DNA from 2 places in the Streptomyces sp. NPDC034043 genome. Region 2 is predicted to be linked to the other one. Evidence: predicted binding sites of a transcription regulator. Region 2 holds the regulator's gene; the other holds the start of a gene.
What was found. The regulator HspR, encoded in region 2, represses chaperone genes until heat shock. The targets are predictions, from matches to a motif close to TTGAGNNNNNNNNNCTCAA.
Positions count from the first base shown of each region.

Region 1 (10,547 bases), on a different contig from region 2:
GGTCGTCCCACATGAACCAGAACCGCTCCTGGCCGGGGGTTCCGTACACGTAGAGCACGAGGTCGTCGTCAAGGGTGATGCGCCCGAAGTCCATCGCGACGGTGGTGGTGTTCTTGTCCGGGGTCCCGGTCAGGTCGTCGGTGGGGACACTGGCCTGGGTCATCACCGCTTCGGTGCGCAGCGGGGTGATCTCGGAGACGGAGGACACGAAGGTGGTCTTGCCGACGCCGAAGCCGCCGGCGACCAGCACCTTGACGGCGACGGGCGCGCGCGAGCGGTCGTACTGCCAGGGCTGGACGGGCTCGTCGTCCAGGAGGCCGGGCGTCCCGGGGGCGTCGGCGACGGCGGAGGCGAAGTCAGAGACGGCGGAGGCCACTGAGCACCCTTTCCAGCAGCGCGCGGTCGGGCCGGCCGGTGCCGTGGCCCGTGCCGTAGACGCGGATCCGGCCCTGGTCGGCGAGGTCGCCGACGAGGACCCGGACCACGCCGAGCGGCAGCTTCAGCAGTGCGGATATCTCGGCGATGGTGCGCATCCGGCGGCACACCTCGACTATGGCGCGCATCTCGGGCATGCGGTCGGGCGTCTTGGCCGGGCCGCCGTCGAGCGTGGCGACGAAGGTCTCCACCAGCAGCACCTGCGTGAAGCGGGTGCGGCCGCCCGTGAGGGAGTACGGGCGGACGCGGGCGGGGCGGCGGTCGGCGCCGCGTATCGGCAGCCGGTCGGAGGCCGTACTCCTCACGGGTTTTTCTCCATCGACTGGCGCAGCTCACTGCGGACTTCGGGGGTCAGGACGTGGCCGGCGCGGCCGACGAAGAGGGCCATGTGGTAGGCGACGACGCTCATGTCGCAGTCGGGAGTGGCGTGCACGCCGAGCAGGGAGCCGTCGCTGATGGACATGACGAAGACGGAGCCGTTCTCCATGGCGACCATCGTCTGCTTGACCGTGCCGAACTCCATGAGGGCGGCGGCGCCGGTGGTGAGGCTGCCGAGCCCGGACACGATGGTGGCGAGGTCGGCGGAGGCGCCGCGGGGGCCCTTGGGCCGGCCGCCGGGGGCGGGTTCCGCCGTCGGCTCGGAGGAGAGCAGCAGCAGCCCGTCCGAGGACACGACGGCCACGGAGTTGACGCCGGGCACCTCCTCGACCAGGTCGGTCAGCAGCCACTGCAGGTTGCGGGCCTGGGTGCTCAGTCCGTACGTACTGGGCGCGGTCATGTGCGTGCCTCCTGTGCGCTGTCCCCCTGGTCGGTGTGCCCCTGCCCCCGGTCCTGCGGGTCCTGGCGGTCCTGGGCGAGTTCCGCCGCGACGACCCGGCGCCCGTCCTGGGCGCCCTGGTAGAACCCGCCGAGCCGGCGGCGCAGTTCCTCGGCGTCGACCCGGCGCGGCGCGGGGCGGGCCGCGGCGGGCCGTGCGGTGCCGGGGGCCGCCACGGAGCGGGGGGTCCGCTTGGGGAGGCCCTTGGCGGTGACGGTTTCGGTGGCGGGCTCGGCCATGGGCTCGGGGTGGCTGCCCTGGCGGGGGACGAAGCCGTCCTCCGCGTCGGCGGCCCGCCGGTGGCTGGACCGTTCGGCGTCGGACGCCGACTCGGTGTGTCCTTCGTCCTGTACGGGTGCACCGGGCGCGGTGTCCGCTCCCCCGACGGCGTCCCCGTGCCCGGGGTCGGCCACCGCGAAGGCCTCGGCATCTGCTTCGGCCACGACCCGCGCGAGCAGTTCCTGCTCGGGACCCGCTCCGCCCGGCGCCTCGGCCGCGGGGGCCTCCTCGTCGAAGGCCTCGGCCAGGGTGACCACCTTGGCGGGCTCGGCGCCGGCGGCCTGTCCGGCGTCGGGGGCGGCGGCGGTGAAGACCTGGTCGGCCGGGGGGAGCCCGGCGTCCGGGTACGGCTGCGCCGCCGCGGGCCGGGCTTCGGCGAAGGCCCCGGCCCCGAAGGCCTCGGCCACCAGCGAACCGGCGTCGAAGGTGTCGGACTCGTAGGACTCGTGAGAGTCGTCAGACTCGTGCGTCTCGTGGGAGTCGTGGGTCTCGTGGGTCTCGGAGGCTCCGGCCTCGGAGGCCTCGGTCCCGGACGGCTCCTGCCCTGCCGGGTCCTGGCCGGCTCCGGCCGCTTCGCCCGCTTCCGCCTCGAAGGCCTCGGCGAGCGTGACCACCTTGGCGGGCTCCGCGTCCACGGACACCGGCCCGGCCTGGGCCGCGGGCTCGCCGTCCGGGCCGGCCTCGCCGGCCGTGCCCTGCTCGGCCGCGGCCGTGCGCAGCCGCGGCGGCAGGGTGTTCTCGTTGGCCTCGGCGATGACGCCGGGCAGCTGGAACGCGGGGGCGCCCGGCGTGCCCAGGGTGTGCACCGGGGAGGCCGGCGGGGTGTCCGGCAGCAGGGCCGCCGGGACCACGACCAGGGCCTCCAGCCCGCCGTGCCGGCCGGTGCGCAGCTCGGCGGTGACGCCGTGGCGCGCCGCGAGCCGTCCGGCGACGTACAGGCCGAGTCCGAGGCCGTGTTCGGCCTCGGGTTCCTCGTCGTAGGCGTCGGGGGTGGCCAGGCGGGTGTTCAGGGAGGCGAGGCGGTCCTCGGTGACGCCGATGCCCTCGTCCACGACGGACAGGACCACGTCGCCGGCGTCGTTCAGCCGGCCGGACACCTTCACCTTGGCGTCGGGCGGGGAGAAGGTCGTGGCGTTTTCGAGGAGTTCCGCGAGGACGTGCGAGATGTCGTCGGCGGCGTGCCCGGCGATCTGGGTGTAGGAGGGCATGGCGGCGAGGTCGACGCGCTCGTAGCGCTCGATCTCGCTGACGGCGGCCCGCATGACGTCGACCAGGGGCACGGGCAGGCTCTGGCTGTGGCCGTGTTCCTGTCCGGCGAGGACCAGCAGGTTCTCGTTGTGGCGGCGCATGACCGTCGCCAGGTGGTCCAGCTTGAAGAGGGTGGCGAGCCGGTCCGGGTCGCCTTCCTTGGACTCCAGTTCCTCGATGACGGCGAGCTGGCGCTCGACGAGGCCGAGGGTGCGCAGGGAGAGCGAGACGGAGGTGGTCGACATGATGCGGCGGTGCTCTTCCAGCCCCGCGCGCAGCTGCTTGAGTTCCTGTTCCAGGGCGTCGCGGCCGCCGGCGAGGGCCTCGTTGCGGCCGATGAGGCGGCGGCGGTCGGCGTCGAGCCCGGCGACCCTGGTGTGCAGGGCGACCGTCTGTTCGCGGACCGCGTTGAGGTGGCGCACGACCTCGGCGAACTCGTCGTTGCGGCCGGTGAAGCGGACCGGCTCCTGCGAGCCCTCGGGGGTCGCGAGCCGTTCGGCGCCGCGGCGCAGCACGGAGAGCGGGCGGGTGAGGGAGCGGGCGACGGCGGTGGAGAAGCCGACGACGAAGAGGAAGAGGACGCCGAGTCCGGCGACCATCAGCTCCAGCCGGGTCACGTCGTCGTCGCGCAGGGTGGTGAAGGCCGTGGCCCGGTCGCCGGCGAGGGTGGACTCCACCGAGCGCATCCGGTCGATGCGGGCGGTGAGGGCGGCGGAGACGGCGCCCGTGTCGGTGGCCCTGCGGTCGGCCGGGGTCAGGGTGGGCCGGTCGGTGAGCCGCTTGAGGTGGTCCTCGGCGGCCTTGACCTCGGGGCCGGTGACGGTGGCGGCGAGGGTCTGGCGTACGCCGGGCCGGGCGGCGCGCGCGAAGTCGTCGAGGGCGGCCTGTTCGCGGACCCGGGAGCGCTGGGCGGCGCCGGTGAGCTCGTCGGCGACGGCGGAGTTCGGGGCCTGCTCGGCGCGGGGGACGGACAGGGCGGCGAGCAGCAGTCCGCGGGTGGCGGAGGCCTGGTCGACGGCCTGGCCGAGGGGGGCCATGGGCCGGGTGACGGCCAGGGCGGCCTCGGCGCGGGGCGGGGTGAGTTCGGCGAGGCGGTCGCCGGGCGCGAGGAGTTCGGTGAGGAGTCCGGCGTAGGCCTGGTGCGCGGCGAGGGCGGTGCCCTTGCCGTCGACGGCTTCGGCGCGGACGGCCTTGACCTTGCCGAGGGCGCGGGCGAGTTCCGCGTCGGCCTCCGGCTTGAGTTCGGCGATCTGCCGGTCGGTGCGCGCGGTGCGTTCGTCGACGGCGCCCTTGGCGTTGCCGGGCCGGCCCTTGGCCGCGTACTCGACGACGGCGTCGCGCTCGTCGCCGAGGAGGTGGGCGAGGGTGAGGGCGTGCCGGGTCTGTTCCGCCAGGGTGACCAGGCGCTGGGAGTCGTTCAGTTCCCTCGTGGCGGAAACGACGGCGGGGGTGCCTGCCGCGAGGACGGTGAGTCCGGCGACTGCTACCCCGACCACCAGCCTGCTGCGGACGCGTACGCGCCGTCCTGCCTTGGCGGGTCCGTCGGCGCTGGCGGTGCCGTTCTTCCGAGACCGCTTCTTCTGCACCGGTGCTCGCAATCCTGTACGTGTGCTCGTGCTCGTCTACTCGTGTGGCCGAGGTTACGGCCGGTCAACAAGTAAACGCCCCCTGCCCCCTCGTACCGCCTCAGACCTTCGCAGTGTGTTGGGAGGAGAGCCGCACATCGCCCACCCGGCCACTCGAAGGAGTGAACATCACGGAGGAGGGGCCGACCAACTCGGGCACCGGGTGTCAGGGGCCCGCCGTGGACGGGTGGTTGAAAGAACGCGGCGGGCTTTGGCAGTATGCGCGCCCACATGTCGCGGGGAGCGGGCGGGCGGGGGCGTCGGACGGTCCGGCACCCCACTCCCGGCATTGGTACGGACCTGCCCCCTTCCGCCGGCCAACGCCGGGCAGAATGCCCGCATGCGCATCGACCTGGCCTCCGAACCCGGCAATCCGGAACACCCCAATCAGGACTGGGTGTCGGCGTCGGCGCCCGCTTCGGGAGGGGGCGTCGTGATCGTCCTGGACGGGGTCACCCCGCCCCGCGGGGACGACGGATGCGTGCACGGAGTGCCCTGGTTCTCCACCCGGCTCGGCGGCCGATTGACCGAACTGTCCGGATCGCGGCGGGACATGCCCCTGGAGGCGGTCCTGGCCCGGGCCATCGACGACACCGCCGACGCACACCGCGACACCTGTGACCTTTCTCACGTCCGGACCCCGCAGGCGACGGTGGTGATGGTCCGCTGGGACGAGGCGCACGTGGAGCACCTCGTGCTCTCGGACTCCGTGCTCCTCCTCCGCGGACCCGGCGGTGCGGTCACGCCGGTGCTCGACGACCGGCTGGACCGGGTGCCGGGCGAGGTGCGCGGCTCGGTGGCGGCGACCGACGCGCTGCGCAACGCCGAGGGGGGCTTCTTCACGGCGGCCGCGGACCCGGCGGTGGCGGCCCGGGCCGTCACCGGGCGCACCCCGCGCGCGGAGGTGCGGGCGGTGGCGGCGCTGACGGACGGGGCGAGCCGCTGGACGGACACGTTCGGGGAGGGCGACTGGGCGGCCTGCCTGGACGTGCTGCGCAAGGAGGGCGCGCAGGGGCTGATCGGGCGGGTCCGGGCCGTGGAGTCGGATCCGCTGCGCCCGCCGGCCCGGTACAAGCGGCACGACGACGCCTCGGCGGTGTACGCGGAGCTGTGAGCCGCCCGGCCGGGCTACTCCTCGCCGGAGTTCAGCTGGTTGAGCAGTCTCGCCAGCTCCGCGACCTCGCCCCGGTCCCAGTCCGCCAGCTTGCGCATGTACCGCTCGCGCCGGGCCCCCCGTACCCGCAGGAACCGCTCCCGGCCCTCCGCGGTGAGGCCGACGAGGAAGGCGCGGCCGTCCGCGGGGTCCGGCTCGCGGGCCACCAGCCCCAGCACCTCCAGGGCGCGCAGCTGGCGGCTCATGGTGGCCTTGCCGACGCCGAAGTAGGCGGCCAGCTCGGTGGCCCGCTGGCGGCCGGCCGCCTCCAGCCGGACCAGCAGACCGTACGCGGCCGGTTCCAGCTCGGGGTGCAGGGCGCGGGCCATCTCGCCGGAGGAGGCCCGGGCACGCCTCAGGAAGACGGACAGCTCCCGCTCCAGGGCGAGGAACTCCTGGTCTTCGCTGCCGTGCACGTGCCGCTCCCATCGATGGCGGGGCGCACCGTGGCACCCCTGTTCGGGACCAGTATTTCGCAGCGTGCGCGCCGGCGGCCCGGGGCCCCGCCGTGGGGGTCCCCCGGGCTGCCGGAGAAGGGGCCGGGGCCGGTCAGGCGGCCTTGCCGAAGGACACCACGGCCGGGGCGAGGGCCAGCTCCAGCACCTGGCGTACGTCCGTCACCGGGTGCACCTCCAGCCCCTCCAGCACCTCGCTCGGGACGTCGTCCAGATCGGCCTCGTTCCGCTTGGGGATGATCACGGTGGTCAGCCCGGCCCGGTGCGCGGCGAGCAGCTTCTGCTTGACCCCGCCGATCGGGAGCACCCGTCCGGTCAGCGACACCTCGCCGGTCATGGCCACGTCCGTGCGCACCTGGCGGCCGGACAGCAGCGAGGCCAGCGCGGTGGTCATGGTGATGCCCGCGCTCGGGCCGTCCTTGGGGACGGCGCCCGCCGGGAAGTGGATGTGCACGCCCCGGTCCTTCAGGTCGGCGACCGGCAGCTCCAGCTCCGCGCCGTGCGAGCGCAGGAAGCTGAGGGCGATCTGCGCCGACTCCTTCATGACGTCGCCCAGCTGGCCCGTGAGGGTCAGCCCGGCGGCGCCGGTCTCCGGGTCGGCGAGCGAGGCCTCGACGAACAGGACGTCGCCCCCGGCCCCGGTCACGGCGAGGCCGGTGGCCACGCCGGGCACCGCGGTACGCCGCTCCGCGGGGTCCTGGGCGGACTCCGGGACGTGGTGCGGCCGGCCGATCAGGCCGCGCAGCTCGCCCGCCCCGATGGCGAAGGGGAACTCGCGCTCGCCGAGCTCGTGCTGGGCGGCGACCTTGCGCAGGAGGCGGGCGATGGACCGCTCCAGGGTGCGCACGCCGGCCTCGCGGGTGTACTCGCCCGCCAGCTTGCGCAGCGCGTCTTCCTGGAGGTCCACTTCCTCGGCGGTGAGGCCGGCGCGCTCCAGCTGGCGGGGCAGCAGGTGGTCGCGGGCGATGACGATCTTCTCGTCCTCGGTGTACCCGTCGAGGCGGACCAGTTCCATGCGGTCGGCGAGGGCCTCGGGAATGGATTCCAGGACGTTGGCGGTCGCGAGGAAGACCACGTCGCTGAGGTCCAGCTCGACCTCCAGGTAGTGGTCCCGGAAGGTGTGGTTCTGCGCGGGGTCCAGGACCTCCAGCAGGGCGGCCGCCGGGTCGCCCCGGAAGTCGGAGCCGACCTTGTCGATCTCGTCGAGGAGCACGACCGGGTTCATGGACCCGGCCTCCTTGATGGCCCGCACGACACGGCCGGGCAGGGCGCCGACGTAGGTCCGCCGGTGGCCGCGGATCTCGGCCTCGTCCCGCACGCCGCCGAGGGCCACGCGCACGAACTTGCGGCCCATGGCGTGGGCCACGCTCTCGCCGAGCGAGGTCTTCCCGACGCCGGGCGGGCCCACGAGCGCGAGCACGGCGCCCCCGCGGCGGCCCCCGATGACACCCATCCCCCGCTCGCCGCGCCGCTTGCGCACGGCGAGGTATTCGGTGATGCGGTCCTTCACGTCGTCCAGCCCCGCGTGCTCGGCGTCGAGGACCGCCCGGGCGCCCTGGATGTCGTACTCGTCCTCGGTGCGCTCGTTCCACGGCAGTTCCAGCACCGTGTCCAGCCAGGTGCGGATCCAGGAGCCCTCCGGGCTCTGGTCGCTGGCCCGCTCCAGCTTGTCGACCTCCTTGAGCGCGGCCTCCCGCACCTTCTCGGGCAGGTCGGCGGCCTCGACGCGGGCCCGGTAGTCGTCGGACTCCTCGCCCTCCTTGTCGCCGCCCAGCTCGCGCAGTTCCTTGCGAACCGCCTCCAGCTGGCGGCGCAGCAGGAACTCCCGCTGCTGCTTGTCGACGCCGTCCTGGACGTCCTTGGCGATGGACTCGGCGACGTCCTGCTCGGCGAGGTGGTCGGTGAGCGCCTTGACGGCGAGCCGGAGCCGGGCGACCGGGTCGATGGTCTCCAGCAGCTCCACCTTCTGCGCCACGGTCAGGAACGGCGAGTACCCGCTGTTGTCGGCGAGGGCGGAAACCCCCTCGATCTGCTGCACCCGGTCCACGACCTGCCAGGCGCCGCGCTTCTTGAGCCAGCTGGTGGCGAGGGCCTTGTACTCCTTGACGAGCTCGGCGACGGCCCCGGGCAGCGGGTCGGGCACCTTCTCCTCGACGGTCTCCCCCTCGACCCAGAGCGCCGCTCCCGGCCCGGTGGTCCCGGCGCCGATCCGGACGCGGCCGCGCCCGCGGATCAGCGCCCCGGGATCCCCGTCGGAGAGCCGCCCGACCTGTTCGACGGTCCCCAGCACTCCGATCCCCGCGTACGTGCCGTCGACCCGCGGCACGAGCAGCACCCGGGGCTTCCCGGTCCCGGCCGCCGCCTGCGCCGCCTCGACGGCTGCGCGCACCTCGGCGTCGGACAGGTCCAGGGGAACGACCATCCCGGGCAGTACGACCTCGTCGTCGAGCGGCAGTACGGGCAGGGTGAGCGTTACGGACGTCGAAGCCATGATCTTCCCTCCGGCAGTGAAGTTGAGCTATGCCGACTCAATGCTTCTGCGTCGCCCATTGTTCCCCAACACCCGTTCGCCGGGGGCGAACAACACCGGAGCGCGACGCGCCGTCAGCTCGCTGCGGAAAGCCGGATGTCGCCGGAGCCGGTGCGCACCGTGATGCGGGAGGGGGCGTCGGGGGCGTCGGCGAGGGACACGTCCCGTTCGCCCGAGCCGGTGGTGGCCGACACCCGGTACGGGGCCTGCGGCGTCCGCAGGGTCACGTCGCCCGAGCCGGTGGTGAAGGACACCGAGGCCGGCGCCTCCTCGAAGCCGACGGTGGCGTCCCCGGAGCCCGACCGGAACTCGAACTCGGAGCCGGACAGGCCTTCGGCCCTGAGGTCCCCGGAGGAGGTACGGATCCTCAGCGGGCCCGTGATCCGCTCGGCCCGGACGTCGCCGGAGGAGGATTCCAGCTCGGCGGAGGCCACGCCCGTCACCCTGATGTCACCGCTGCTGCTGCCGGCCGTGAGCTTCACCGAGGCCGGCACCTCCAGCCGGTAGTCGACCCAGCAGGTGTCCCCGTCGCCCGGGCAGCCGTCGGTGAAGCGCAGCACCCCGGCCGAGACCCGCTGACCGGGCACGGGCGCGGTGTCGCCCCGGTAGTGCACGACCCGGCGGACGGCCACCCCGGGGCCGCTGCCCGGCACGACCTCGACGGAACCCCGCCGAAGGCCCGTCAGTTCCACCGCGGTGACCGCCTCGGCGACGGTGGTGTCCGCGTCGGCGGTCTTCAGCCTGGCCTCCTCCACGAACGAGCAGCCCGACAGGAGGAGGGCCGCGGCGGTGGCGGCGAGGACGGTACGGGTCAAAGTGCGCATGCGGCCGAGTCTGCCGAGCCGGGGGCCCGCCCGCGCTGGTGCAGGTATCCGGAGCCGCGGTGGGGTTAACCCCACCCCCGGTCAGGGCCCGGTCACCACCGGCCGCAGCTCCGAGGGCAGGCCCCACTCGCTCCACGAGCCGTCGTACACCGCCAGCCCTTCGTACCCGGCGAGGGTGGCGCCCAGCGCGAGCACGCAGGCCGTGACGCCCGAACCGCAGCTGAAGTACAGCCGCTCCCGCTCCCCCGCCAACGCCCCGAAGACCTCACGCAGTTCCCCGGCGGGGCGCATCAGCCCGCCGGGCCCCTGCAGCTCGCCGAACGGCAGGTTCAGCGCGCCCGGCATGTGCCCGCCGCGCAGCCCCGGCCGGGGCTCCGGCGCGGTGCCGGCGAAGCGCTCCCGGGTACGGGCGTCGAGCACGGCGACGGCCGGGTCGGCGAGGGCGGCCGAGACGGCTGCGGCGTCCACCAGCAGCCCGGCGCGGGGCCGGGCGGTGAAGGAGCCGCGCGGGCCGTCGTACGCCGCCGCCGCGGCCTCGACGGGCAGCCCGGCCGCGGCCCACGCGGGCAGGCCCCCGTCCAGCACGGCCACCCGGTCGAAGCCCATCGCGCGCAGCATCCACCAGGCCCGGGCGCTGGAGTAGATCCCGGCACCGTCGTAGACCACCACCGTGTCGGAGTCGTCCACCCCGAGCCCCCGCAGCGCCTCGGCGAACGCCGCCGGGGAGGGCATCGTGTGCGGGGCCGCCGCGGAGTGGTCGGAGAGGGCGCCGTCGAGGTCGAAGGGCCGCGCGGCGGGGATCCTCGCGGGGGCGGCGCGGTGGGCCCCGACGGAGGCGTCGAGCACCACGACCTCTGCGAGGCGCGCGGCGAGCCAGTCCGTCCCGACGAGGGGGCCGGGTATCTCGGTCACGGTCATGCGGGGCCTCCTGGGTCGGTACGGGCCGGCCCCCCTTTCTAACGCAGCGTCGCCGTGGCCGCCGCCACCGCTGCGCGGGGCCGTTCCCCTGCCCGCCCTTCCCCCGTTCCCCGGAGCTCCGCCCCGGCCCCGCGCCTCAAACGCCGGCGGGGCTGGATGTGCCTGCGCAGCCCGCCCGTCTGCGGACCGTCTCCTGGGGGCCAGCCCCCAGACCCCCACGCCTCAAACGCCGGCGAGGCTGGGTTTGCCGACAAAGCTGGAGT
Region 1 covers NZ_JBVISF010000011.1:239,166-249,712, forward strand. The annotation lists gene ACZ51S_RS25555 (GTP-binding protein) at 1-376, opposite strand, end outside; gene ACZ51S_RS25560 (DUF742 domain-containing protein) at 357-740, opposite strand; gene ACZ51S_RS25565 (roadblock/LC7 domain-containing protein) at 737-1,213, opposite strand; gene ACZ51S_RS25570 (sensor histidine kinase) at 1,210-4,365, opposite strand; gene ACZ51S_RS25575 (protein phosphatase 2C domain-containing protein) at 4,745-5,518, shown strand; gene ACZ51S_RS25580 (MarR family winged helix-turn-helix transcriptional regulator) at 5,533-5,973, opposite strand; gene lon (endopeptidase La) at 6,107-8,503, opposite strand; gene ACZ51S_RS25590 (DUF4097 family beta strand repeat-containing protein) at 8,617-9,366, opposite strand; gene ACZ51S_RS25595 (sulfurtransferase) at 9,448-10,284, opposite strand.
Region 1: lon (endopeptidase La) is a predicted target of HspR. The motif match lies at 8,526-8,544, and genes of this name have one in related genera.

Region 2 (10,547 bases):
GACCACGTCGAGGACCTGCTCCTTCTTGCGCTCCTCCGAGGTGACGGGCTCACCCGGGCCGTGCCCGCTCAGGAACTGGCTGCCCAGGTTGGAGGTGAGGATCAGGATGGCGTTGCGGAAGTCCACCGTCCGGCCCTGGCCGTCGGTGAGGCGGCCGTCGTCGAGGACCTGGAGCAGGATGTCGAAGACCTCGGGGTGGGCCTTCTCGACCTCGTCCAGCAGCACCACGCTGTACGGACGGCGGCGGACGGCCTCGGTGAGCTGGCCGCCCTCCTCGTAGCCGACGTAGCCGGGCGGGGCGCCGACGAGCCGGGCCACGCTGTGCTTCTCGGAGTACTCCGACATGTCGATGCGGACCATGGCCCGCTCGTCGTCGAAGAGGAAGTCCGCGAGGGCCTTGGCCAGCTCGGTCTTGCCCACGCCCGTCGGGCCCAGGAAGAGGAACGAGCCGGTCGGCCGGTCCGGGTCGGCGATGCCGGCGCGGGTGCGGCGCACGGCGTCCGCGACGGCCCGTACGGCCTCGGTCTGGCCGATCAGGCGGCGGCCCAGCTCGTCCTCCATGCGCAGGAGCTTCTGGGTCTCCCCTTCGAGGAGGCGGCCGGCCGGGATACCCGTCCAGGCGCCGACCACGTCGGCGATGTCGTCGGGCCCGACCTCGTCCTTGACCATGGAGTCCTTCGACGCCTCGGCCGCGGCCTCGGCCTCGGTGGCCGCGGCCAGCTCGCGCTCCAGCTGCGGGATCTCTCCGTAGAGCAGCTTGGAGGCGGTGTCGAAGTCGCCGTCGCGCTGGGCGCGCTCGGCCTGGCCGCGCAGGTCGTCCAGGCGCTCCTTGAGCTCGCCGACGCGGTTGAGGGACTGCTTCTCCTTCTCCCAGCGGGCGGTGAGGCCGCGCAGCTCCTCCTCCTTGTCCGCGAGGTCCTTGCGGATCTTGTCGAGGCGTTCGCGGGAGGCGGGGTCGGACTCGTTGTTCAGGGCCAGCTCCTCCATCCGCAGGCGGTCGACGGAGCGCTGGAGCTCGTCGATCTCCACGGGAGAGGAGTCGATCTCCATGCGGAGCCGGGAGGCGGCCTCGTCGACGAGGTCGATGGCCTTGTCGGGGAGGAAGCGGGAGGTGATGTAGCGGTCGGAGAGGGTGGCGGCGGCGACGAGGGCGCTGTCGTTGATGACGACCTTGTGGTGGGCCTCGTAGCGGCCCTTGAGCCCGCGCAGGATCGCGATGGTGTCCTCGACGGTGGGCTCGGCGACCAGCACCTGCTGGAAGCGCCGCTCCAGCGCCGGGTCCTTCTCGACCCGCTCGCGGTACTCGTCGAGGGTGGTCGCGCCGACCATGCGCAGCTCGCCGCGGGCCAGCATGGGCTTGAGCATGTTGCCCGCGTCCATGGCGGAGTCCCCGCCGGCCCCGGCGCCGACGACGGTGTGCAGCTCGTCGATGAAGGTGATGATCTGGCCCTCGCTCGACTTGATCTCGGCGAGGACGGTCTTGAGCCGCTCCTCGAACTCGCCGCGGTACTTGGCGCCGGCGACCATCGCGCCGAGGTCGAGGGAGACGAGCCGCTTGCCCTTGAGGGACTCGGGGACGTCGCCCTTGACGATGCGCTGGGCCAGGCCCTCGACGACGGCGGTCTTGCCGACGCCGGGCTCGCCGATGAGCACCGGGTTGTTCTTGGTGCGGCGGGAGAGGACCTGGACGACGCGCCGGATCTCGTGGTCGCGGCCGATGACGGGGTCGAGCTTGCCGTCGCGGGCGGCGGCGGTGAAGTCGGTGCCGAACTTTTCCAGGGCCTTGTACTGGCCCTCGGGGTCGGGGGTGGTCACCCGCCGTGCTCCTCGTGCGTTCTGGAAGGCGTCCAGCAGCTTCTTCGCCGTGGCGCCCTGGGCGGACAGGACCTCACCGGCCGGTCCGCCCTTGGCGGCGATGGCGATGAGGAGGTGTTCGGTGGAGAGGTACTCGTCGCCCAGGCGGCCGGCCTCGGCGTCGGCCTCGGCCAGTACGGCGAGCAGGTCGCGGCTGGGCTGCGGGGGCGCGACGGTGGAGCCGGTGACGCTGGGCAGGGCGGCGAGCAGCCGCTCGGCCCCGGCGCGGACGGCGGCCTGGTCGGCGTCGGCGGCGACGAGCAGGTCGGTGACGTTCTCGTTGTCCTCGCCGGCGAGCAGGGCCAGCAGGAGGTGCGCGGGGGTCAGGTCGGCGTGGCCGTCCTTGACGGCCCTGCTCGTGGCCGCGTTCAGGGCGTCGCGGCTCTTGTTGGTCAGCTCGGCGTCCATTCTCGGTTTCTCCTCTCCTGCGGGCCTACGGGGCGCTTCGCACGCGACGGGCTGCGGCGTGCGGACTCTGACAGATTCAGCATCCGCAAAGTTGAGTCTATTCCACTCAAGGAGTTCTCCTGCCGGATCGGCCGGTCCGCGGGCGTACGCTTCCGCCCATGTCCCATGACGTACTCAACCCGACGCCCGAGTACCTCGCCTTCTGGCGGGAGCGGCACGTCTGCACCCTGACCACCCCGCGCCCGGACGGCACCCCGCACGTGGTGCCGGTGGGCGTGACCTACGACCCCGAGGCGGGGCTGGCACGGGTGATCAGCAACAAGCACAGCAAGAAGGTCCGCAACGTCCTGGCGGCGCCCGGCGGCGGCGCGCGGGCGGCGGTCTGCCAGATGGAGGGCAAGCGCTGGGCCACCCTGGAGGGGCGCGCGGTCGTCCGCACGGACGAGGCGTCGGTCGCCGAGGCCGTGGCGCGCTACGCGGAGCGGTACGGGCGGATGCCCTCGCCGAACCCGGACCGGGTGGTCCTGGAGATCACCCTCGACCGGGCCATGGGCCGGGCCTGAGGGCGGGCGGCGGGCGGCGGTCAGTGGCGGCGGGAGCCTTCGAGCGTTTCCCGACGGACCCTCGGGCGATTGTCCGGTTCAACCACTGGACGCGCACATCACAACGGCGCCATCGTGGTCAGGTCCACGATGGCGCCGTTGTGTGGGGGTAGCACCTGGAGCGATCTGCAACGACGGGGGAATCGCCTCAGGCACTGCGGGGGGTGGCGGTGGTGATATCGGGTTCGAAGAGCTGGTGGTCACGCTGGTCGAGGTTGACGAAGACCATGCCGTACCGCACTTCGCAGCGGACGGGCTGCGGTGCGCCCCGGGGGCGGCGCAGGCAGCGGTAGGCACGGACGTCCTCGTCCTCCTCGCGCACGACGACTATCGGCTGGCCGAAAAGGGTGACCATCAGCGAGTCGCCGGCGTAGGGGATCGCCGTGGCGAGGTCGATGAACTGCCACCCGGAACGGTAGGCGGAAGCCATTTCGCGGCGGAAGTCGCGGTCGTCGGGGGTCATCAGGACGCCTTCGCAGGGGTGCTGTTCCAGCCGAAATCGCTCTCGGCCGCCGTCCCGGCCAACGAGCTGGCACCAGCCTGAGCGCTTCCCTCGTCACCGCTGACGGCGACGACTGCTCCAAAGACCGCGACGGCGGAGAAAACAACGGCAAGCGCCGAGCGAAGCATTCTCTTATACATGGTCGGCTTCGTCCTCACTTGATGGAATCCTCTCCCCCGCACTGACAGACGATGGCTCATTCAGGCACGTCAGTGCCACAGGGACGATGCATCATGTTCTTACATGTTCAGGACCCTGGGGGGTGGAGATTTGCCCAAGAGCGACATAAACCCGACACATCACCACCCCGTCACCGAGATGTGCAGCGAGGGGGCGCGACTGTACGCGGCCGCCCTGAGCACCGGCCGCGTGGCCCGCGGCGAGGCCGTAAACGCCCCCTGCCTGCTCGAATTCGCACTGCTGCGTCCCGACCCGGACGACGCGAACCAGCTGCGCGCGGTTCCGCCGTCCATCGCACTGGCCCAGCGGCTCCATCCGATCGAACGCGAGATCCAGGAACGCAGACGCACCGCCGTAGATCTCACCGATGCATTCGAGCCGTTCCTCACCATCAGCGCGCAGAGCCCCGCCAACACCCACGCCATCACGGTGCTGGAGGGATTCGACCAGATCAACGCCGCCATCGACCTGGCCACCGCCGAGTGCCACACCGAGGCGCTGACGGTCCAGCCGGGTGGCGCCCGCCCCACCTTCGTCCTCAGCGAGTCCCTGGAGCGGGCCACGCCGATGATCGACCGCGGGGTGAGCATCCGGACGCTCTACCAGCACACCGTGCGGCACAGCCAGGGCACGCTCGCCTACGTGGACCGGATCTCCACGGGGAAGGTGGAGATCCGCACACTGGAGGAGCTGATAGAGCGTCTCATGATCTTCGACCGCACCGTGGCCATCATCCCCGCCAGCGACGACCGGCGGGTGGCCCTGGAACTGCGGCACCCGGGACTGGTGGACTACCTCATCAAGGTCTTCGAACAACTGTGGCGCAGAGCCGTGCCGTTGGGCGAGGAGGTCACCTACACGCACCACCCGGATGGTATCTCGGGAGTCCAGCGGTCCATCGCCCAGCTGCTGATCGAGGGGCACGTGGACGAGGCGATCGCCCGCCGGCTGGGAATGAACGTACGCACCTGCCGCGCGCACATCGCGAAGCTGGCCGCCGCCCTGGGCAGCGGCAGCCGGGCCCAGCTGGGCTACCTCATCGCCCAGTCCGGGATCCTGCACAGCGGCAACCCCCCGGCGGAGCTCCCCGAGGGCTGAGGCGGGCCGTACGGGCCCTCGGAGCGCCCGTGACGCGCGAAGGCCCCGTCGGGGCCCGCTCCGCGACGGGAGGGGCTGACGGGGCCTTCAGGGCGCTCGGGGAAGTCAGTCGCCGGTGCGCTTGGGGCGCCAGACGACCAGTGCGTTGCCCGGCACCGGCGGCTGGTACGGGACCAGGTCGCGGCGGTACGAGGCGTGCACCTGGGCCTCGCGGGCCCGGAGGGCGGCCGCCGCACCGTCCACGGCGGCGGACAGCTCGGCGACGCGCTGCTGGAGCGCGGCCACCTGGTTCTCCAACTCGATGATCCGTTTGATCCCCGCCAGGTTGATGCCCTCGTCCTGGGACAGCTGCTGCACCGTGCGGAGCAGCTCGATGTCCCTGGCCGAATACCGCCGGCCGCGGCCGGCCGTACGGTCCGGGGAGACCAGGCCGAGGCGGTCGTACTGGCGCAGGGTCTGCGGATGCAGGCCCGAGAGCTGGGCGGCCACCGAGATCACGTAGACCGGGGTCTCGTCGGTGAGCTGGTACGCCCCCTCGCCGAAGCGGGGCTGTCGTCGGCGGCCGTCCATGTCATGCTCCCTTCGCGGACTCGAACAGGAGGGCGCGCGGGTCCTCGGACCCGGTCGCGTCCCGGTACGTCTCCAGGGCCTCGCGGGCCTTGTCCGACAGCTCCGCCGGAACCGCGACCTCCACCGTGACGAGCAGGTCGCCGCGGGTGCCGTCCTTGCGGACCGCGCCCTTGCCGCGGGCCCGCATGGTGCGGCCGCCGGGGGTGCCCGGGGGGAGCTTCAGGGTGACCGGGGGGCCGCCCAGGGTCGGCACCTTGATGTCGGCGCCCAGAGCGGCCTCCGCGAAGGTCACCGGGACCGTCACGGTGAGGTTGTCGCCCTTGCGGCCGAACACCGGGTGCGTGCCGACGTGCACCACCACGTACAGGTCGCCCGCCGGGCCGCCCCGCTCGCCCGGCGCGCCCTTGCCGCGCAGCCGGATCCGCTGGCCGTCGGAGACGCCCGCCGGGATCCGGACCTGCATGGTGCGGGAGCTGCGGGCGCGCCCGCTGCCCTTGCACACCTCGCAGGGGGTCTCCGCGATCAGGCCGCGGCCCTTGCAGTCCGCGCAGGGGTCGGTCAGCGAAAAGCCGCCGCCGCTGCCCCGGGAGACCTGGCCGGTGCCGACGCAGGTCGGGCACACCCGGGGGGTGCCGTTCTGGTCGCCGGTGCCGGAGCAGGCCTTGCAGGGGGCCTGCGAGGACATCCGCAGCGGGACGGTCGCGCCGTCCACGGCCTCCGTGAAGGAGAGGGTGACCTCCGACTCGATGTCCTGACCGCGGCGCGGCTGGGTGCGGGGGCCCGCACCGGTGCCGGCGCCGCGGCCGAACAGGCCGCCGAAGACGTCGCCCAGGCCGCCGCCGAAGCCGCCCTGGCCGCCCTGCTGCGTACCGCCGAACAGGTCGCCCAGGTCGAAGTTGAACGAGCCGCCGCCGCCCGGGCCGGGGCGGAAGCCGCCGTTCCCGAACAGCGCGCGGGCCTCGTCGTACTCCTTGCGCTTCTTGGCGTCGCCGAGGATGTCGTTAGCCTCGGAGATCTCCTTGAAGCGCTCCTCGGCCGAGGCGTCGCCCTTGTTGGCGTCCGGGTGGAACTCGCGGGCGAGCTTCCGGTACGCCTTCTTGATCTCGGCCTCGGTGGCGTCCTTCGGGACACCGAGGACCTTGTAGTAGTCCTTCTCGACGAAGTCCTTCGTGCTCATCCCGGGTGTCCCTCCTCTCGGATCCCTACATGGTGTGCGTCAGCCCTCGTCGGGGGCATCCGTGTCCTTGTCGGACGGCGTGTCGCCGTCACCGGACTCGGACTTCGCGGCGGGAGCCGCGCCCGGCTGGGGCTCGGCCACCGCGACCCGCGCGGGGCGGATCGTGCGCTCGCCGATCCGGTACCCCGGCTGCAGGATCGCCACGCAGGTCGTCTCCGTGACGTCCGGCGCGTACGAGTGCATGAGGGCCTCGTGGATCGTCGGGTCGAAGGGCTCGCCCTCCTTGCCGAACTGCTGCAGCCCCATCTTGGCGGCGGCGGTCTCCAGCGACTCGGCCACCGACTTGAAGCCGCCGACCAGTTCGCCGTGCTCCCGCGCCCGGCCGATGTCGTCCAGGGTCGGGAGGAGCTCCGTCAGCAGACTCGCGACCGCGATCTCCTTGACGGCGACCCGGTCCCGCTCCACGCGGCGGCGGTAGTTCTGGTACTCGGCCTGGAGCCGCTGGAGGTCCGCGGTGCGCTCGCCGAGCGCGGTACGGGCCTGGTCCAGCTGCGCCAGCAGCGCCACGTCCTGGGCCTTGTCCCCGGCCGGGGCCGCCTCGCCCTCCGTGGAGGAGTCGGCGGCCTTCGGCTCCGCGTCGTCAGCGCCGGCGCCGGTGGGGACTTCAGGCTCCTTGTCGAAACCCGGGGTCTCCTCCGACATCAGGCAGCGCCGCCCTTCGGCTTCTCGTCGTCGACGATCTCGGCGTCGACCACGTCGTCGGCGGCGTCCGCCGCGCCGGCCTGGCCCGCGTCACCGGCGGCCTGGGCGGCCTGGGCGTCGGCGTAGATGGCCTGGCCGAGCTTCTGGCTGACCGCGGCGAGCTTCTCGGTCGCGGTGCGGATCTCGGCGGTGTCCTCGCCCTTGAGCTTTTCCTTCAGCTCGGTGACGGCGGCCTCGACCTCGGCCTTGACGTCGGCCGGGACCTTGTCCTCGTTGTCCTTGACGAACTTCTCCGTCTGGTAGACGAGCTGCTCGCCCTGGTTGCGGGACTCGGCGGCCTCCTTGCGGCGCAGGTCCTCCTCCGCGTACTGCTCCGCCTCCTGGCGCATGCGGTCGACCTCGTCCTTGCCGAGCGAGGAGCCGCCGGTGACGGTCATCTTCTGCTCCTTGCCCGTGCCGAGGTCCTTGGCCGTGACGTGCATGATGCCGTTGGCGTCGATGTCGAAGGAGACCTCGATCTGCGGGACGCCGCGCGGGGCCGGCGGCAGGCCCGTCAGCTCGAACATGCCGAGCTTCTTGTTGTACGCCGCGATCTCGCGCTCACCCTGGTAGACCTGGATTTGCACCGACGGCTGGTTGTCCTCGGCCGTCGTGAAGATCTCCGACCGCTTGGTCGGGATCGTGGTGTTGCGCTCGATGAGCTTGGTCATGATGCCGCCCTTGGTCTCGATGCCGAGGGACAGCGGGGTCACGTCGAGGAGCAGGACGTCCTTGACCTCACCCTTGAGCACACCGGCCTGGAGGGTGGCGCCGATGGCGACGACCTCGTCCGGGTTGACGCCCTTGTTGGCGTCCTGACCGCCGGTGAGCTCCTTGACGAGCTCGGCGACGGCCGGCATGCGGGTGGAGCCGCCGACCAGGACCACGTGGTCGATCTCGGACAGCTGGATGCCGGCGTCCTTGATGACGTTGTGGAACGGGGTCTTGCAGCGGTCGAGCAGGTCCGCGGTGAGCTGCTGGAACTGCGAGCGCGTGAGCTTCTCGTCCAGGTGCAGCGGGCCCTCGGCGGAAGCCGTGATGTAGGGCAGGTTGATCGAGGTCTCCGTGGAGGAGGACAGCTCGATCTTCGCCTTCTCGGCGGCCTCGCGCAGACGCTGGAGCGCCATCTTGTCCTTGGACAGGTCGACGCCGTGGCCGTTCTGGAACTGCTTCACCAGGTAGTCGACGACGCGCTGGTCCCAGTCGTCACCACCGAGGTGGTTGTCACCGTTGGTGGCCTTGACCTCGACGACACCGTCGCCGATCTCCAGGAGCGACACGTCGAAGGTGCCGCCACCGAGGTCGAAGACGAGAATGGTCTGGTCGTCCTTGTCGAGACCGTAGGCCAGGGCGGCGGCCGTCGGCTCGTTCACGATGCGCAGGACGTTCAGACCGGCGATCTCGCCGGCCTCCTTCGTCGCCTGGCGCTCGGAGTCGTTGAAGTACGCCGGGACGGTGATGACCGCGTCCGTGACCTTCTCGCCCAGGTACGCCTCGGCGTCGCGCTTCAGCTTCTGCAGGATGAAGGCGCTCATCTGCTGCGGGTTGAAGTCCTTGCCATCCAGGTTGATCTTCCAGTCAGTGCCCATGTGGCGCTTGACGGAGCGGATGGTCCGGTCCACGTTCGTGACCGCCTGGCGCTTGGCCACCTCGCCGACGAGGACTTCGCCGTTCTTGGCGAAGGCGACGACGGACGGCGTGGTCCTGGCACCCTCGGCGTTGGTGATGACGGTGGGCTCGCCGCCTTCGAGAACGCTGACGACGGAGTTAGTGGTGCCCAGGTCGATGCCGACCGCACGTGCCATTTCGATTCCTCCAGCTGACTTGAGTGGAACAGACTCAAGGATGCCCCAAGGCTCGGCGAGCGTCAACAGAGGTGAGCCGAGGGGGCTCAACCTTTAGGCTCCCCCTACACTCACACCCGCCCCGGGGCGGGCCTCCGCGGGGCACGTCCGAACGGGTTCCAGGCCCCGGGCGCGCCGCGCGGCGCGCCCGGGCCGCGGCGGGCGTCCGGCAGCGTGCTGGCATGCCTTCGCTCCTCCCCCTCCCCGCCCGGCCCGGGCTGCGCCTGGGGCTCCGGCCGCGGTGGCCGGCCCGGCCGCCGGCCAAGCGGGTCTGTGACCTGATCGGGGCCGCGCTGCTGCTGGCGGTGTGCGCCGCCCCGCTGCTGGCGGCGGCCGCCGCCCTGTACGCGGTCTCCCGCGCACCGGTCCTCGTACGCGAACCCGCGCTCGGGCTCGGCGGGCGGCCGTTCGGCGCCTGGCGGCTGCGCACCGAGGGCGCGGGGCGGACGGGCGCGCTGGTGCGGCGGTGCGCGCTGGAGGGGCTGCCGCGGCTGCTCAACGTGGCGCGCGGGGAGATGTCGCTGGTCGGGCCGCGCCCGGAGCCGCGTACCGACCACCCCGAACGGCTGCTCGTACGCCCCGGAATGACCGGATTGTGGCAGGTCAGCGCCCGCTCCGACCTACCCTGGGAGGAGATGGTGCTGCTGGACCGGCACTATGTGGAGAGCCATTGGCTGGGGATGGATCTCGCGATCCTCGCGAAGACCCCTCGGGCGGCCTACCGACAGAGGCAAGCCTGAGCGACACAGATCACCGCACGCTCACCTACAGTGCGGCGCGGGAACTGGGTAACCTCAAGCCTTGACTCAATAAGTTACCGCTTAGTAAGTCCCGCCCGAGGAGCCCTCCCATGCAACTCGCCGCGATCATCGTGTCGCTGGTCCTGACCGTGGTCGGCGTCGCGCTGATCGCCCGAGCCGTGGCGCAGATCTACCGGTTCGTGAAGCTCGGCCAACCCGTACCGGCGGGCAGCCGCACGGACCGCCCGAAGGACCGAACGATCACCCTGGTCAGGGAGTTCCTCGGCCACACCCGGATGAACCGGTGGGGCATCGTCGGCTTCGCGCACTGGTTCGTCGCGATCGGCTTCCTGACGCTGCCGCCCACCCTGGTGCAGGCCTTCGGCCAGCTCTTCCAGGCGGACTGGCTGCTGCCGATCGTCGGCGACTTCCTGCCCTTCGAGCTCTACACCGAGTTCATCGGCGTGATGACGGTCGTCGGCATCGTCGTCCTGATGGTGATCCGCCTGCTCAACCTTCCCTCGCGGGCCGGTCGCAAGTCGCGCTTCGCCGGCTCGAAGGCCTGGCAGGCGTACTTCGTCGAGTACGTCATCCTCACCATCGGCCTCGCGATCCTCGCCCTGCGCGGCCTCGAGGGCGCGATCCACGGCGTCGAGTCGTACGAGCCGGCGTACTTCGCCTCCTACCCGCTGGTCCTGGCCTTCAAGGGGCTCTCGTACGGAGGCCTCCAGAACGCCATCTACCTCACCGCCATGGTGAAGATCAGCGTCTCGTTCATCTGGATGATCACCGTCTCCCTGAACACCAACATGGGTGTGGCCTGGCACCGCT
Region 2 covers NZ_JBVISF010000003.1:161,181-171,727, forward strand. The annotation lists gene clpB (ATP-dependent chaperone ClpB) at 1-2,262, opposite strand, end outside; gene ACZ51S_RS09160 (pyridoxamine 5'-phosphate oxidase family protein) at 2,421-2,825, shown strand; gene ACZ51S_RS09165 (Rieske (2Fe-2S) protein) at 3,013-3,327, opposite strand; gene ACZ51S_RS09170 (helix-turn-helix transcriptional regulator) at 3,610-4,644, shown strand; gene ACZ51S_RS09175 (heat shock protein transcriptional repressor HspR) at 4,750-5,214, opposite strand; gene dnaJ (molecular chaperone DnaJ) at 5,216-6,391, opposite strand; gene grpE (nucleotide exchange factor GrpE) at 6,431-7,093, opposite strand; gene dnaK (molecular chaperone DnaK) at 7,093-8,937, opposite strand; gene ACZ51S_RS09195 (sugar transferase) at 9,159-9,716, shown strand; gene ACZ51S_RS09200 (heterodisulfide reductase-related iron-sulfur binding cluster) at 9,827-10,547, shown strand, end outside.